DNA from 2 places in the Arthrobacter sp. Z5-13 genome. Region 2 is predicted to be linked to the other one. Evidence: riboswitches for the same ligand, from Rfam matches in the RefSeq annotation. Region 2 holds a riboswitch; the other holds the start of a gene.
What was found. Region 2 has a riboswitch for S-adenosylmethionine ahead of metX (homoserine O-acetyltransferase MetX). Riboswitches for the same ligand answer to the same signal wherever they lie in the genome.

Region 1 (7,845 bases), 1.5 Mb from region 2:
GCTCCAAAGCGCTGCTCGCTCACCAACCGGACGGTCGCCGTCGTCCATGAACTGAAAGTGGTCAAGCCGCCTGCAAGGCCCGTGGCGACGCCTGTCTGCAGTTCGGGACCCAACCCCAGCCGGCCGCTGATTCCCAGGGACAGGCCGATGATGAGGGAGCCCGTCACATTGACCAGGAAGGTGGCCCAGGGCCAATGGGAGCGGGCATCGGAGCGGTGGGCAAACAAAGTGTCAACAGCGAAGCGGAGCAGCGCACCCGCTATTCCGAAAAACCCAACAAGCAGCGCAGTGGTCATTGCGCCCCGCCGGTGAAGTCAGCGACGGCCTTGCCGGCCTTCCACCCGGCGGCGGCGGCGCCAAGCCCGAGAATAAGGGAAAGCCCCAGATAGCCAATCCACAGCGAATGCTGCCCGTCGCGGATCTGCCCGTCGAGGGCGAAAACAACTGCGGAGAACGTGGTGAAGGAACCGAGGATGCCCGGACCTATTCCCGCCCTGATCCAAAATGATGTCCGCGCCCGGGCTATCCACAATGTAGTCAGGAGGGCCAGGACAAAGCTGCCGCTTACGTTGATTCCCAGAGTCGTCCAAGGAAGGGACCCAGGGTGCTCGGGAAAGAGCAGACCCAACCCGTACCGGAGTTCAGTTCCTGCCAGGCCCCCTGCAGCGACTGCGAGCCAGGCCTTCCACCCCGGAGCCTTGAGCGCGTTTGTCCAATAGGAACCCATTCAGAGGACCGGGAGCCGGCACCCGGGGTGGGCGGTGTCGCTGTGGACCCACAGGGCCGAGGTGATTTCCTCGGCGAGGTCAAATTCGCGGCGCAGGTCACCGGACCCTATCCTCACGACGAGCGGCCCGCCGAACGGTTTCCGGCCGACTACCTCGACGTTGGCGTCAAGATCAATCTCCTCCGCAGAGAGATAGCGCAGGAGGTCCGGGTTTTCATCGCTGATCCTGGTAATTCTCCCGGTGTGGCCCTCATCCAGCTCACTTAGGCGGTGGGCTGGTGGCATTTTGACCGAACCATCCGCAGCGGGGATGGGATCGCCGTGGGGGTCGCGCAGCGGGTTCCCCAGCTTCTCGGCCATTCGCTCGATAAAGGTGTCCGAAACCGCGTGTTCCAGGTGCTCCGCTTCATCATGGACTTCATCCCAGCTGTAGCCCAGCTCCTGCACGAGGTAGGTTTCGATCAGCCTGTGCCGCCGGACCATGGAAAGGGCCAGCCGGACCCCGTTGTCCGTCAAGGTAATGGCGCTGTAGGGCTTATGGTCAACCAGCCCTTGTTCCTTGAGCTTCCGGACCATTTCTGAAACTGAGGAGTTTGCAACGCCCAGGCGCTGGGCCAGTTGCGAGGAAGTGATGGGCTTGTCCTGCCACTCCGTGAAGGAGTAGATGACCTTGACGTAGTCCTCGATGGAGGAGGATGGCGCGCTGGTCTTCACGGAACCAAGCCTACCGCTATGTCCTGCAGCCTCATGCTTTAAAGGCCTTCCAGGACTGGGTCAGATAGGGGAGCCCGAGGGCCACGCCAGGGGAGTGGCCCAGGTGCTCAAGGAGGTACCACTCGAGATTTGCTGTCACTTTCGCGCGGGCCGCATCCGTGGCGCCAAGGTAATAGCTGCGGGATTTGGTGAGTTCGAGGATGTCTTCGGGCGTCAGCAGGTCTTCCCACCGCGTCAGGTGGCTTTCCGGCAAGGTAAATTCCGGCCCTATCGTGGGCCTGAAATGCGCTTTGAGGACGTCGCCGGCATGCATGATGCGTGAAAGCCTGTGTACCCAGGGCACGGAAGTGTCCAGCTGGTTCCAGATGAGTCCCAGCACTCCCTCCGGGCGGAGGATCCGGGCAGCCTCTGTGCTGGCGCGCAGGGGATCGCACCAGTGCCAGGCCTGGGCGACAGTTACGACGTCGAACGAAGCGTCCCCGAGGCCCGTGGACTCCGCAGTGCCCTCAACCGCCGTCACGGCGGGCATCGCCCTCTGTAGCTGTTCAAGCATGTCCTGGGAAGGATCGACGGCGGTCACCTGCAGCCCGCGTTGGACCAGCAGCGCGGTGTACTTTCCGGTTCCGGCTCCGACGTCGGCAACATCATGAGCAGTGGAGGGCAGAAGCCAATCCACTGAGTCCAGAGGGTAACCCGGGCGGACGCGGTCATAGTGCTCGCCGCCGTCCTGGAAAGCCATTCCCAGTTCGCGGCGGCGTTGCTGATGAAGTTTGGGGCCTCCCCGCGCCACGCGTACTCTCCTCTGGCCGGCTGTTGGTTACCCCTAGAATTTACCCCTTTAGCGCTGGTCAGTCTTCAGTGCAGGGCGCGGCTCCGGCAGTCCCCGGAGTGTTTGGTGCCCATTCCGGGTACGTGCGGCTGTCATTTGCCGGCACCCAGCGTCCGGCGTCCACCACATAATCCCAGCCGAGACCCGTACGGCGCAGCTCCTCGATGCCCGCCAGCAGCCGCTGGGCATCCTCGAGACGGGAGCCCAGGCCGAAGCTCGCCCGCAACGATCCTGAGGGCAGTCCCAGGCGCTTCAGGAGCGGATGGGCGCAGAAACGGCCGTCGCGGAGACCCACGCCGTGCTCCGCGGACAAGTATGCGGCTACAAGGCCTGCGTCGTAGCCCTCAACTGAGAAGTTGACCACCCCGATGGTGTCCGTGTCGGATTCGGTGTCACTGAAGATCTGGTGAACGGTGACGCCTTCAATTTTCTGCAGTCCTTCGACCAGGAAGGAGCGGATGGCCGACTCGTGGGCGTGCCACAGGTCCTGGTCCAGAGCAGCAATGACCTGGGTGGCCCGGGCAAGCGTCGCTGCGCCAAGCACGTTCGGGGAGCCGCCCTCATGGCGTGCAGGGCCGGTTGTCCAGCTGACACTGTCCAGTCTGGCTTCGCGGACCGCGCCGCCGCCTGCAAGGTGCGGTGTACCGGCGTCGAGCCAGTCCGGCCTGCCCACCAGGACGCCGGAACCAAACGGCGCGTAGAGCTTGTGACCCGAAAAGGCGAGGTAATCGACGTCGTCCGTTGCGATGTTGATGCGGCGGTGCGGAGCAAGCTGGGCTGCGTCAACGACGATCCTGGCACCGAATTCGTGTGCCAGCGCTGCCAGTTCACGAATGGGCAGGATTTCACCGGTGACGTTTGAGGCTCCAGTGATGGCAAGCAGGCTGATGTCACCTTGTTCCAGCTCCGCGCGGAGGTTGGCGATGGTACCGGCGAGGGTGTTTTCTGCCACGACGCTGCGGTGGGGGACCCCCTGCCACGGCAGAAGGTTGGCGTGGTGTTCGATGTCGAGATACAGCACTTCACCGAGGTGCTGTCCAGCAGTTACGGGAAGGCAACCGGCCAGGAGATTCAGCGAATCGGTGGTGTTGCGCGTAAAAATCACGGAATCGTCGGAGCGTCCGCCAACGAACTCGCGGACGATGCTGCGTGAATTCTCGTACACGGAGGTGCTGATCTGTGAGGCGTAGCCGGCACCGCGGTGAACACTCGCGTAATACGGCAGGATCTCATTCAGGTAGGCGGAGACAACCGAGAGTGCCGGAGCCGACGCGCCATAGTCGAGGTTGGCGTAGCGGATGTTTCCGCCTTGGATGAGCGGCGCCTGGATTTCCGCACCGCTAACGGCTGCCAGCGGTCGTCGGGAAACGGAGAGGCCGGCGTGCGGTTCGTTAAAAGAGGCATCAGCGGCGGCGTTGGGGGAGTAAATGGCAGTAGTCAAGAGGACCTCACTGGGACAGGACCCCTTAGCAGGGATCCGCGCTTGCCGGGTCCGTTCCGGACCGGCCTGGTCGTCACCCGGGGCACCCCACCGCGAATGGAGGGTTGCCGGCCAGCAAACCGGGGTTTAGCGCTGGCACTCGTGACCTGCTATCGAGCTTAAGACATTCGGGGAGTCATGAAAAAGTTGATCCCAATGTTAAGTCGATTGTTACGGCGGGTAGACAAAAGGCCGTTTGGCCGAACAAAGCGACGGCGGAACACCCGTAGCTGGATGTTCCGCCGTCAATAATTCGTCAGATGGCTCAACCTACAAGAGGTCGTCCAGATCGGGATTGAGCCGCTTGAGCACCTCGGAGTGGAGGATCGAGTTGGTGGCCAGGGCATTGCCGCCGAAAGGACCGTCGGCGCCCTCCAGTGAGGTGAACCGCCCGCCGGCTTCGGTCACGATGGGAACAAGGGCCGCCATGTCGTACAGATTCAGTTCGGGTTCGCAGGCTATGTCCACAGCACCCTCTGCAACCAGGCAATAGGACCAGAAATCCCCGTAAGCCCGTGTCCTCCAGACCTCCTCGGTCAATCCCAGGAACTCATCGAGGTTCCCACGCTCTTTCCAGCCACCAAGGCTGGAGTAGGACAACGAAGCGTCCGACAGTTCGGAAACGTTCGAGACCCGCAGTCTGGTGGCCGCAGCGAGGGATCGGCCCATGTATGCCCCCGCGCCTTTGGCCGCCCACCAGCGTTTGCCCAGAGCCGGTGCACTGACCAGTCCAACCACGGGTTCGCCTTCATCCACGAGGGCGATGAGGGTGGCCCAGACAGGCACGCCTCGAACGAAGTTTTTGGTTCCGTCAATGGGATCGATGATCCAGCGGCGGGAACCGTGCCCTGAGCTTCCGAACTCCTCACCCAGGACGGCGTCACGGGGGCGGGAGCGCGACAGCTGCCCGCGGATGGACTCCTCGGCCGCCTTGTCAGCGTCTGTAACCGGTGTCAGATCAGGCTTCGTTTCGATCTGTAGGTCAAGCGCCTTAAAGCGGCTCATGGTCTGGTCGTCCACTGAGTCGGCCAGGACATGGGCTAGGCGCAGGTCATCGTTGTAGCTCGAAGCGGGTTGGGTCATGGTTCCAAACTACCGTCTCGGCGGCCTTCAGGCCGGGAGGCCGTGTGGGAACGCTGCCAATATGACCGCAGCGGGTCCCTAGGAGACGCTCCCGAGTTCCTTTGTTTCCTGGGCTTCCATGCGCGGATCTGTGCCGAGGAGGCGGCGCAGCGAAGCGAGCCGCGCGGCGCCGGAAGCGCCGGCATGCCCTGCGGCAACCCAGGCATCCACTCCGCAGTTAACGGCCGTGGCGTCGTGCTTGCAGCCGCGTTCACAAGCCTCAGTCCCGGGCTCAAGGTCCGGGAAGGAGTGCAGGATCCTGTCCGGATCCACGTGCGCCAAGCCGAATGAGCGGATTCCGGGAGTGTCGATGATCCAGCTTCCCGTCGGAGCGCCGGTGACTTTCAAGGCAAGGGCCGACGACGACGTGTGGCGGCCGCGGCCCGTCACGGCATTGACGCCTCCGGTGGCCCGCTCGGCACCGGTGAGGGCATTCACCATGGTGGACTTGCCAACCCCCGAGTGGCCAAGCATGACGGTGACCTTGCCGTCAAGGTGATGGCGCAGCTGAGCGACTGCTTCGCGGTCCAGGCGGGCGGACAGCCCATCATCCGAGCGGGCATCGATACCTGAAGCCGCTGAGTCAGCCGTCCGACTGATAATGACGGGGAAATCCAGGTGACGGTAGTTGGCCAACAGCTCTGCAGGATCCTTGACGTCCGCCTTGGTGACGAGCAGCAGGGGGTCGATGCCGGCGTCGTACGCTGCAACGAGTGCGCGATCGATGAAACCCGTACGGGGTTCCGGGTTGGCGGCTGCAACCACGATGACGAGCTGATCCGCATTGGCAACTACAGCGCGCTCAATAGGATCGGTGTCGTCCGCGCTTCGGCGCAGCAGTGTTTTGCGGTCTTGAATCCTGACGAGTCGCGCAAGCGTGTCAGGCTCTCCTGAAACGTCTCCCACCAGCGACACGAAGTCGCCAGCCACCACTGGGGAGCGGCGAAGCTCCCGTGCACGGGCGGCTACCACTATCCGTTCGTTTCCGGAGTCTTCGCCCACGACGGCGGTGTACCTGCCACGGTCTACCGTGATGATCCTGCCGGTAACGGCGTCATCGTGGCTGGGACGGTCCTTGGTGCGTGGGCGGGAGCCCTTCTTGCTCGGACGGATCCGGACATCGGACTCATCCCAGGAATCAGTGCTGCGTGCCACCGGTGGAAGCCTCTTCCCGGGCGTGCCGTGGCCCACGACGGGTACCGGAGTCGGGTCCCTGTGCCAGCATGTCGGTCCACATCTGTGGAAATTCAGGCATGGTCTTTGCCGTGGTGGCGATATCTTCGACTTCCACACCATTGACAGCGAGGCCCAGAATGGCACCGGCTGTCGCCATGCGGTGATCGGCGTAGCTGTGGAAAACACCCGGACCGAGCGGGACGGGCCGGATCAGCAGACCGTCCGCCGTTTCCTCTACGTCTCCGCCAAGCCGGTTAATCTCGTTGACCAAGGCAGCAAGGCGATCCGTTTCATGCCCCCGCAGGTGGGCGATGCCGCTGAGCCTGGACGGGCCAGTTGCGAGTGCACACAGCGCGGCAATTGTAGGGGCAAGTTCGCTCGTGTCGCTGAATTCGACACCCTTGATCTCGGGTCCGCCGGTGACGGTCAAGGTTCCGTCTTCCAGGCTGACGGTCGCGCCGAATGCCGGGAGGATGCTGCGCCACATGTCGCCAACCTGGGTGGTGCCTTCAGGCCAGTTGGGGATCCGTACCGTTCCACCTGTGGCTACTGCAGCCGCGAGGAACGGCCCGGCGTTGGACAGGTCCTGTTCAATCCGCTGGTCGAAGGCACTGATCGGGCCGGGGGAGACCACCCAATGATTGGGCCGGGAATCGTCCACGGAGACGCCAACGCCGCGAAGTGCTGCCACCGTCATGTTGATGTGGTCAAGGCTTGGGACAGGGGCGCCGACGTGTTCAAGGTGCAGGCCTTCGACGAACCGCGCGCCTACCAGCAGCAGGGCAGATACAAACTGCGACGAGGCGCTGGCATCAATAATCAGGTGCCCGCCACGAACCTGACCGGTTCCATCGACCTTAAACGGAAGGGACGACGTCGGGCCGTCTGCTTCCCCACTGACTGTTACGCCGAGTGAGGTCAGAGCCGTGATGATGGTGCCCATGGGGCGCAAGCGTGCATGCGGGTCGCCGTCGAAGAGCGTGGCGCCGTTGCGCAGCGCTGCGAGTGGCGGAACGAAACGCATCACTGTGCCCGCCAGGCCGCAATCTATCGACGCTTCCACGGCAGCGTCAGATCCGCTGATGGGCGACACCTCAAGATCGGGTCCGAACACGCTGTCTCCGGGGACCTCAGTAACCGTTGCTCCCAGTTGGCGGAGCGCCTGAATCATCAAAGCGGAATCGCGTGAGTGGAGAGGGGCACGCAGACGTGAAGGACCGTCAGCCAGCGCGGCCAAGACAAGATACCTGTTGGTCAGGGATTTTGATCCCGGAACCGCCACTGTGGCGTTAACCGGTCGGGCTGCGTAGGGCGCCGGCCAGTGCTGGCCGGGATCAGCCGAAACGGGTGCGGCGTGCGTGGCTGAGGTGGTTCCAGTCATGCGGCTTTATGCCCCCACTGCATGGTCGAGGCCTTGCGGACCGTTTTGTCTGCACGCTTCAGCTGCTTGCCTGTTGTCTTTTTGACGTCTGCGGCCAGATGCCCGGCGCTTTTACGCGCATCTGCGGCCAGGTGTTCGGCACGCCATGCCAGGCTCGGCTTGCCTGCGGTGTCCACTGAAGCAAGGAGGACCCCTCCTGTGAGTGTCAGGTTCTTCAGCAGCTGATTACGACGGGACTGACGGCCTTCCTTGGAACTGATGTCGGCACTGCGCCATTCCACGAAGGCGTTGAGGGCAGAAATGGCAGCAAGGACTGCAGCCGCCATCCGTGCGGACTTTCCGAGGGCGAAGCAGAGCCCTGCTCCCACCTGGGTGCCGCCTATAAGCCGTGCCAGGAGTTTTTCATCCGTCGGGAA
Region 2 (7,845 bases):
CCCATGAGGTACAGGGCTACCGGCGTGGAGGAGCCGAAGGCGTTGAGCAGTGACGTCGCGATAATCGGGGCCAGCGAGCCCGCGACGATGGAGGTTACCTGGTAGCCAAGGGACACTCCGGAGTAGCGCATCCGGGTGGGGAACATCTCCGCCATGATGGCCGGTTGTCCGGCATACATCAGCGCGTGGAAAAGCAGGCCGATGGTGATGGCTGACAGGATGATGAGGTCATTGGCCGTGTCCATCATTGGGAAGGCAAAGAACCCCCAGGTGCCACCCAGGATCGCTCCGGCCAGGTAGACGGGCCGGCGGCCGAAGGCATCCGACAGCTTCCCAACGAGCGGCACCGCGCAGAAGTGTACAAAGTGGGCCACCAGGAGCAGGAGCAGGATCCTTGAGGTGTCTGTCTGGACAACAACCTTCAGGTACGTGATGGAGAAAGTCACCACGAGGTAATACAGGATGTTCTCGGCGAAGCGCAGGCCCATGGCCGTAAAGACTCCGCGAGGGTAGCGGCGGAATACTTCTGCCACGCCATAGCCCTTTTTCTCCACCGCCACTTCCTTACGTGCCTCGAGGAAGATGGGGGCGTCGCTGACTTTCGTGCGGATGTAGTAGCCGACGACGACGATCACCGCGGACAGCCAGAACGCTATGCGCCATCCCCAGCCCAGGAAGTCGGCGGACGACAGCACTGCCGAGAGGGTGAAAAGCACACCGGTGGCGAGCAGGTTGCCGACCGGCACTGCTGCCTGGGGCCAGCTGGACCAGAATCCACGGGAAGCGCTGGGGCTGTGCTCTGCAACGAGAAGCACGGCGCCTCCCCATTCCCCTCCCACAGCGAAGCCCTGGACGAAACGAAGGAAGACGAGCAGCGCCGGCGCCCAGTAGCCGATTTCGCCGAAGGTGGGAAGGCAGCCCATCAGGAAGGTGGATACGCCCACCAGGATGATGCTCAGCTGCAGGAGCTGCTTCCGGCCGAACTTGTCGCCGAAGTGGCCAAAGACAATTCCGCCGATGGGACGTGCCACGAAGCCGACAGCGTAGGTGACGAAGGCTGCGATGATGCCGTCCAGCTCCGTCCCCGAGTTCGGAAAAAACATCTTGCCGAAGACGAGGGTTGCGGCCGAAGCGTAGAGGAAGAACTCGTACCACTCCACCACGGTCCCGGCCATGGAGGCGGTGACAACTTTCCTGAGCCCTGAAGCTTTGATATCAGTTTCTTCTGCGCGCCTTGCGGCGGAGTTTTCCGTACTCATGATGCGAACTCCTTCAGCGTCTACGTCGACGCCACGTGGAACCATTCGAAGACGGACGCTGGTGACCTGCACCACGAACCGCCGGATTCATCGAGTATGGCCTCACATCCGTGCAGGCTCAACGGCGAAAAGTGCAGACAGGCTCTGCAAAAATGCAGAAGACTCTACGATCTGCAAACCCTTACGGGAAGAAGCTCCTACGCAACTCTTCGCTGAGCTGCCCGATCTCCGTCAGGAAACCGTCATGGCCAATGGGTGCCTCGATGACGTGGACTGGGACGTCACCCGGCAGCGCCTGGGCAAGTTCGTGGGACTGTGCAGGAAAGTACAGCCGGTCCGTATCCACTGCGGCCACAAAGAACTCGGCGGTTGCCCCGGCAAGGGCATTGCGCAGCGAACCGCGCCCCCGGCTGACGTCGTGACTCATGAGAGCTTCCGTGATGGCGATGTAGCTGTTCGCATCAAAACGCTTCACCAGCTTGCTGCCTTGGTGGTCCAGGTAGCTCTCCACCTGGTACCGGCCACGCTCCCCCAGCGACACGGCCTTCAGCGGGCTTTCGCCATGCTGGGCGTCCCGGCTGAATCTGGTGTCCAGTTCAGCAGCTGAACGGTAGGTGATGTGGGCGATGCGGCGGGCCAACGCGAGCCCGGCTTCAGGCTCCGGGCCCCCATAGTAGTCGCCGCCGTTGAAGTTGATGTCCTGCCGGATGGCAAGAGTCTGCGCCTGCGCGAAAGCGATCTGCTCTGCAGTGCTGCGCGCGCCGATGGAGATCACTGCGCAGCGCTGCACCCGTGTCGGATGGCTCACGGCCCACTCAAGGGCCCGGGCACCGCCCAGGGAGCCGCCCAGCACTGCATACCAACTGCCTATGCCAAGGGCGTCAGCAAGGCGCGCTTCCGCTGCTGTGGTGTCCCGCAATGTCACCAACGGGAACCGTGAGCCCCAGGGACGGCCATCCGGTGCCGGACTGGAGGGTCCCGTGGACCCGTAACAGCCACCGAGGATGTTGATGGAGACCACGAAGAACTTATCTGTGTCAACGGGGGCTCCCGGACCCACGAGTTGCTCCCACCAGCCCTCCTCCTCGCTCTCACCGCGCGTAACGTGGGTGCTTCCGGTCAGGGCATGCTGGATGAGGACGGCATTGGAGCCATCAGTGTTGAGGGTTCCCCAGGTTTCGTAGGCCAGCGTGGCGTCGGGAAGGTGGCCCCCGGCTTCGAGTTCGAGGCCGCCGATGGTGAGGTTCCGGACGGTTCCGTCCGGAACGCTCTCCGGAGGTGCAACGGGTTGCGTTGCGGGCAGAGATGCTCCCGGCAGTTGGATTCCGGGTATGCCGGTGCGGTTGACGGCAATCGTCATAAGAGGACCTTTTCTACGCGCTTGCCTGCCGTCAGCTGACCGACAGGCCAGGTCTTCACCCGGGGCACCCCACCGCGGAAGGAGGGTTGCCGGCCAGCAAGCCGGGGCTGTTGCTGGCACTCATGACCTTTTCAAAGTCTACGAAGAACCGAGCCGTAATAGCGAAGATTGTGACACCAATATGACTCATGAGGACAAAGGGCGACGGCGGGGCGGATCATAGCGCAGTTAGGTTACCCTAAGCTGAGAGGCTCATCACAAAGTGCCAAGATGAAGCTATGCGCATGGATCACGTCTCTTACGCCTGTGAAAACGATGGCCTCGCGGCCACCACCGAACGAATTTCGTCCGCTTTGGGCGTCGAAGCTGTGAAGGGCGGGGTACATCCCCGCTTTGGAACCCGAAACATGATCATCCCGCTGGCCGGGCACAAATACCTTGAAGTTGTGGAGGTCCTTGACCACCCGGCATCAGATAAAGCTCCCTTCGGGCAGGCCGTCCGGGCCCGCTCGGCGGCTGGCGGCGGCTGGATGGGCTGGTGCGTCGAAGTAGACGACCTTGGACCGTTCGAGGAGCGGCTTGGCCGCGCTGCCGTGAACGGCAACCGTAAATTCCCGGACGGACGCGAACTCGTATGGAAGCAAATCGGCATCCTGGGACTCATCGCGGATCCCCAGGTTCCGTACATGCTCAAGTGGGAAGGTGACGCGTCACTTCACCCGTCCAACGCGTACCCAAGCAACGTCAAGATGTCCAGCCTCACCATTGCCGGATCAGCCGAGCGGGTCACTGAATGGCTGGGCGAGCCCGTGGAAAGGCCGCTTGAAGACGTTGCCGTGAACTGGCTGGCTCCGCACGGAACGCCGGGGATTCTGTCCGTCACGTTCGAAACCCCCACCGGAGCAGTCACCATCTGATCCCGCCACTGCGGGGAGGATCTCTTTCTTTGGAGAGCTCCCCTTTACCCTTGGGCAAAGTTCGCCCACAACGCTTCGGCCGCCAACAGCGGGTGCCAATGACGTCACCTGCTGATGGCGGCCGAATTCCTTTAAGCCTTATCCCAGCCCGATTGCCTTGCCGAAGAGGCTGAAGCCAACGAAGGCAACGATATCCAGCAGGGCGTGGGCAATCACCAGCGGCATTACCCTGCGCGTCCGGGTGTAAAGCCACGCAAACACCGCGCCCATCACAGCGTTGCCGATGAAGGGGCCAAAGCCCTGGTACAGGTGGTAGCTTCCCCGGAGCACGGCGCTGGTGAAGATGGCCAGCGGCACACTCCAGCCGAATTTGCCGAGGCGGTTGAGGAGATAGCCCACCACGATGACTTCCTCGACGATTCCGTGCCGGACGGCGGAGAGGATCAGCACGGGAATAGTCCACCAGTAGTCGTCAAGGGCGCTGGGGATGATGGCCGTAGTGATGCCGAGTTGCCTGCCGACAGCGTAAAGCGCCAGCGAGGGGATGCCGATCAGGGCGGCGAGTCCCACTCCCTGCAGCAGGTCTTTCCCCGGCCGGGTCAGGTCGAAGCCGAGCCTGCCGAAGGCGGACTGCCCCCGATGGCCTTCCGGGCGTTGTTCGGTGAGGAAATAGAAGACCAGGAGTACCGGCACCAGAGCAAACGCGATATCCAGCAACTGGTAGGTCAGGTCAAAGTATTCGCGCGTACTTTGGGAGCGGTTGAGGGTGGACGTGCCCTGGGCCAGGGGTGCCTGGCTCATCTTGTCCAGCAGCTGCACTACGGAGTAGACGGCGGACTGGCCCAGGGAGAGGCCCAGGACAATCAATACTTCGATCCGCAGACGACGGCGGGATGGCACCAGCATGTTCCTATCTTGCATGCATTTGCTGGTTCTTTCCTGTACCCGCCCGGTACAAGACGCACCTGCCCCTATGCTTGAGGCTTATGAGCGCGCCCGGGAAAATTATCATGATCCGGCATGGCCAGTCGGCCGCCAACGCCGATACCTCGATTTACAACCGCGTACCCGATTACCGCATCCCCCTCACGCTTGCGGGACTGGAGCAGGCCAAGAGGGCCGGGGACGAGGTTCGCCGTCAGCTGGACGGTCAGCAGGTGTGCGTCTATGTTTCCCCTTACCTGCGGGCGTATCAGACCCTCGAGGCGCTCAATCTGGGGAACCTCGTTGAACGCGTCATCGAGGAACCCCGGCTAAGGGAACAGGACTGGGCCAACTTCCAGATTTCCGGGGAGATCGAGGACCAGAAGGAGCTCCGCAATGCGTACGGGCACTTTTTCTACAGGTTCCGGGAGGGCGAGTCAGGCTCCGACGTCTACGACCGCATCTCCTCCTTCATGGAAACCCTGTACCGGCACTGGTCCAAGCCCTCCTACGCCCCGAACGCCCTGCTGGTAACCCATGGGCTGACCATGCGGCTGTTCTGCATGCGCTGGTTCCACTGGTCTGTGGAGTACTTTGAGTCCCTCAACAACCCCGAGAACGCCGAAGTCCGAACACTGATCCGGACCGAGCTGGGCAAATACGAGTTGGACAAGCCCTTCAGCCAGTGGGTGGAGCGCCGGGTCGACGAGACGGTACTCGACGCTCCCCCGATGCTCTTCTAGCCCAGTCCCACAAGCCTCGGCCTGGCTCTACTTGACTCTGGCGCCGGCACGCCAGACAGCGTGGGTCAGCGGGATTCCCGGCCGGTAGGCAAGGTGAGTCGCGGAGGGCGCATTGAGCATGTGAAGGTCCGCCCGGTGGCCGACGGCGATGGAGCCCACCGCCCGTTCGCCGTCGACGTCGTTCCCTGACTCCCGCCCCAGCGCCAAGGCGCCCCCATAGCTCGCTGCCCGGACAGCTTCGTGAACGCTGAGCCGCATCTGCAAGACTGCAGTGGTGACGCAGTAAGCCATGGAACTGGTGTAGGACGTCCCGGGGTTGCAGTTGGAGGCCAGGGCGATCGGGACTCCGGCGTCCAGGAGCTCACGGCCAGGGGCCAGAGGCTGCCTCGTGGACAGGTCGCAGGCGGGAAGGCAAGTGGCCACCGTTCCCCGTTGTCCGTTCCCAATGCCTGACCAGCTGCCGGCGAGCGCATCTACGTCTGCGCCTGAGAGGTAGTTGACGTGGTCCACACTCGCGGCGCCGAACTCCACGGCCAGCTGGACCCCGGGCCCCTCGCCAAGCTGGTTGCCGTGGACGCGCAGGCCCAGGCCGGCGTCTTGGCAGGCCTTCAGCACCCGCCGTGACTGCTCTTCGGTGAACGCCCCGCGCTCACAGAAAACGTCAGCCCAGCGGACGTAGGGCCGGACCGCCGTCAGCATGGGCCCGCAAACAAGATCCGTGTACTCCTCGGCGTCCATTCCGTCCGGCACCAGGTGCGCTCCCAGGTACGTCACTTCATCGACGGCGGTGGCGGCGATGCGGGCACTGCGGGCCTCATTCACCACATCCAGCCCGTAGCCCGTTTTGGTTTCCAGGTAGGTGGTCCCTTGGGAGACTGCTTCCGCCACCCGGCCAAGGGCCAGCCTGGTCAGGTCAAAGTCGCTGGTGTTCCGCGTGGCGCCAGTGGTCACCGCTATGCCCCCCGCGCTGTAGCTTTCTCCTGCCATGCGGGCCTCAAACTCCGCGGTCCTGTCCCCGGCGAAGATCAGGTGGGTGTGGGAGTCCACCCAGCCCGGCAGCACTGTGCGTCCGCCCGCGTCCACCGCATCGTCAGCGGCGGGAGCCTCTGCCGCCGGGCCAATCCAGGAAATGCGTTCCCCGTCGAGCACCACAGCGGCATTCTTGAGGACGCGGTGCTCAACGTCCTGGGTCATCAGTTCGGCGATATTGGTAACGAGGGTACTCATGGGTCAATTCTTCAGCGCCGGATGGACCAGCGGGTGGCGGCCAGGGCTTCAGCTGTACGGGATGCCGGACGCTTGCCTTGCCCGGTTGTTGGCTGCCCGGTTCTGTCCTGCCCGGCGAGGATCTGCCCGGCTGCCAGTTCAGCAATGGCCGAGGACGTCTGGAAGCCGTAACCGCCCTGTCCGGCGAGCCAGAAGAATCCGGGGGCCTCGGCGTCGAACCCTACGACCGGAAGGCCGTCAGCCGCTTGGGTCCGCAAACCCGTCCAGGCGCTCCTGACGCCGTTGATCCCCAAGGTGGTCACCGAGTTGAGCCGCGCGATCAGGGCCTCCACGTCTCCAGGGTGCGGCTTCGCGTCTTCAGGGCCGCTGGGTACCGCCTCCGAAGGGGAAACCAGGACGTCGGCCCCCTCACGACGGAAGTAAAAGGACTCGTCGGCTGCCGCCACCATGGGGCAATTCTCCGGAAGGGAATGGTCGACGGCGACAATCGCCGCCGTCCGGCGGTATGGCTGCAGGCCAAGTTTTTCCACCCCACTGATGACAGCGAGCTCATCGGCCCAGGCGCCTGCCGCGTTGACCAGAACGCCGGCCTGCAGCGCCTCCTGCCCGGCGCCGATCTGCCAGCCGGAGCCGAGATGCTGAGCCGAATGAACCCCTGCCCCTGTGATGATGTCGACACCTGCGCTCTCCGCAACCTGCCGGTGATCCTCCAGAAGTACGGGGGCATTGCAGCCGAAGGACTGCGTATCCAGGCCTGCGGCGCTGAACGAATCCGGTTCAAGGACAGGGCAAAGCGCCAGGGCCTCCGTGTGGCTGATCCGGCGCATGGAACCGCTGGCTTCCGCCCGGACGGTATCCTCATCCCCGATCAGCATGAAGCTGCGTGGGGTCAGGACTTTGACGGGCCTGGCCTCATCCTCCGCCGCGATCAGCTGGAGAGTCCGGACAGTAAGCTCCTGCACTACGGCCGGGCCGAAGCTCGGAATGAGCTGCCGGGCCGACCGCGAGGAGGTGTGATAGGCGAGCGACTGCTCGGCTTCCACGAGGGCGACCGTGCATTTTCCTGCAAGGGCCGAGGCCAGTGACAACCCGGCAATGCCGCCGCCCACAATCACCACATCATAATTTGCTGACATTGCTCCATCCTTGCAGACAGGGACGATAGGCGCAGTGCACAAACCAGAGCAGGAAGACGGCATTCCGTCGGGCGGAACCTACGCTGCGAGAGCCGCCCGGCTTTCCACGAACGCCCGCACGCAAGCTTCGACGTCGTCAGTGCTGTGCGCTGCCGACAGCTGCACCCGGATCCGCGCAGCACCCTTGGGCACCACCGGGTAGCTGAAAGCCGTCACGAAGACACCATGCTGCAGCATCCGGTCTGCCACCTTGGCAGCAGCCAGTGCGTCACCGAACAT

Region 1: linked by a shared signal. The riboswitch ahead of M1E02_RS07310 (aminotransferase class V-fold PLP-dependent enzyme) and the one ahead of metX (homoserine O-acetyltransferase MetX) in region 2 are both predicted to bind S-adenosylmethionine.

What each region holds. Positions count from the first base shown of each region.
Region 1 covers NZ_CP096460.1:1,547,876-1,555,720, forward strand. Annotated here, with positions in the region: gene M1E02_RS07290 (fluoride efflux transporter FluC) at 1-296, opposite strand, end outside; gene M1E02_RS07295 (fluoride efflux transporter FluC) at 293-727, opposite strand; gene M1E02_RS07300 (metal-dependent transcriptional regulator) at 728-1,441, opposite strand; gene M1E02_RS07305 (class I SAM-dependent methyltransferase) at 1,473-2,231, opposite strand; gene M1E02_RS07310 (aminotransferase class V-fold PLP-dependent enzyme) at 2,290-3,711, opposite strand; SAM riboswitch class IV at 3,745-3,858, opposite strand; gene hisN (histidinol-phosphatase) at 4,021-4,833, opposite strand; gene rsgA (ribosome small subunit-dependent GTPase A) at 4,912-6,027, opposite strand; gene aroA (3-phosphoshikimate 1-carboxyvinyltransferase) at 6,011-7,429, opposite strand; partial or broken gene M1E02_RS07330 (DoxX family protein) at 7,436-7,845, opposite strand, start outside.
Region 2 covers NZ_CP096460.1:3,072,394-3,080,238, forward strand. Annotated here, with positions in the region: gene M1E02_RS14490 (MFS transporter) at 1-1,259, opposite strand, end outside; gene metX (homoserine O-acetyltransferase MetX) at 1,441-2,619, opposite strand; SAM riboswitch class IV at 2,632-2,747, opposite strand; gene M1E02_RS14500 (VOC family protein) at 2,898-3,536, shown strand; gene M1E02_RS14505 (CPBP family intramembrane glutamic endopeptidase) at 3,675-4,442, opposite strand; gene M1E02_RS14510 (histidine phosphatase family protein) at 4,547-5,203, shown strand; gene hutI (imidazolonepropionase) at 5,231-6,430, opposite strand; gene M1E02_RS14520 (NAD(P)/FAD-dependent oxidoreductase) at 6,442-7,566, opposite strand; gene M1E02_RS14525 (glycine C-acetyltransferase) at 7,645-7,845, opposite strand, start outside.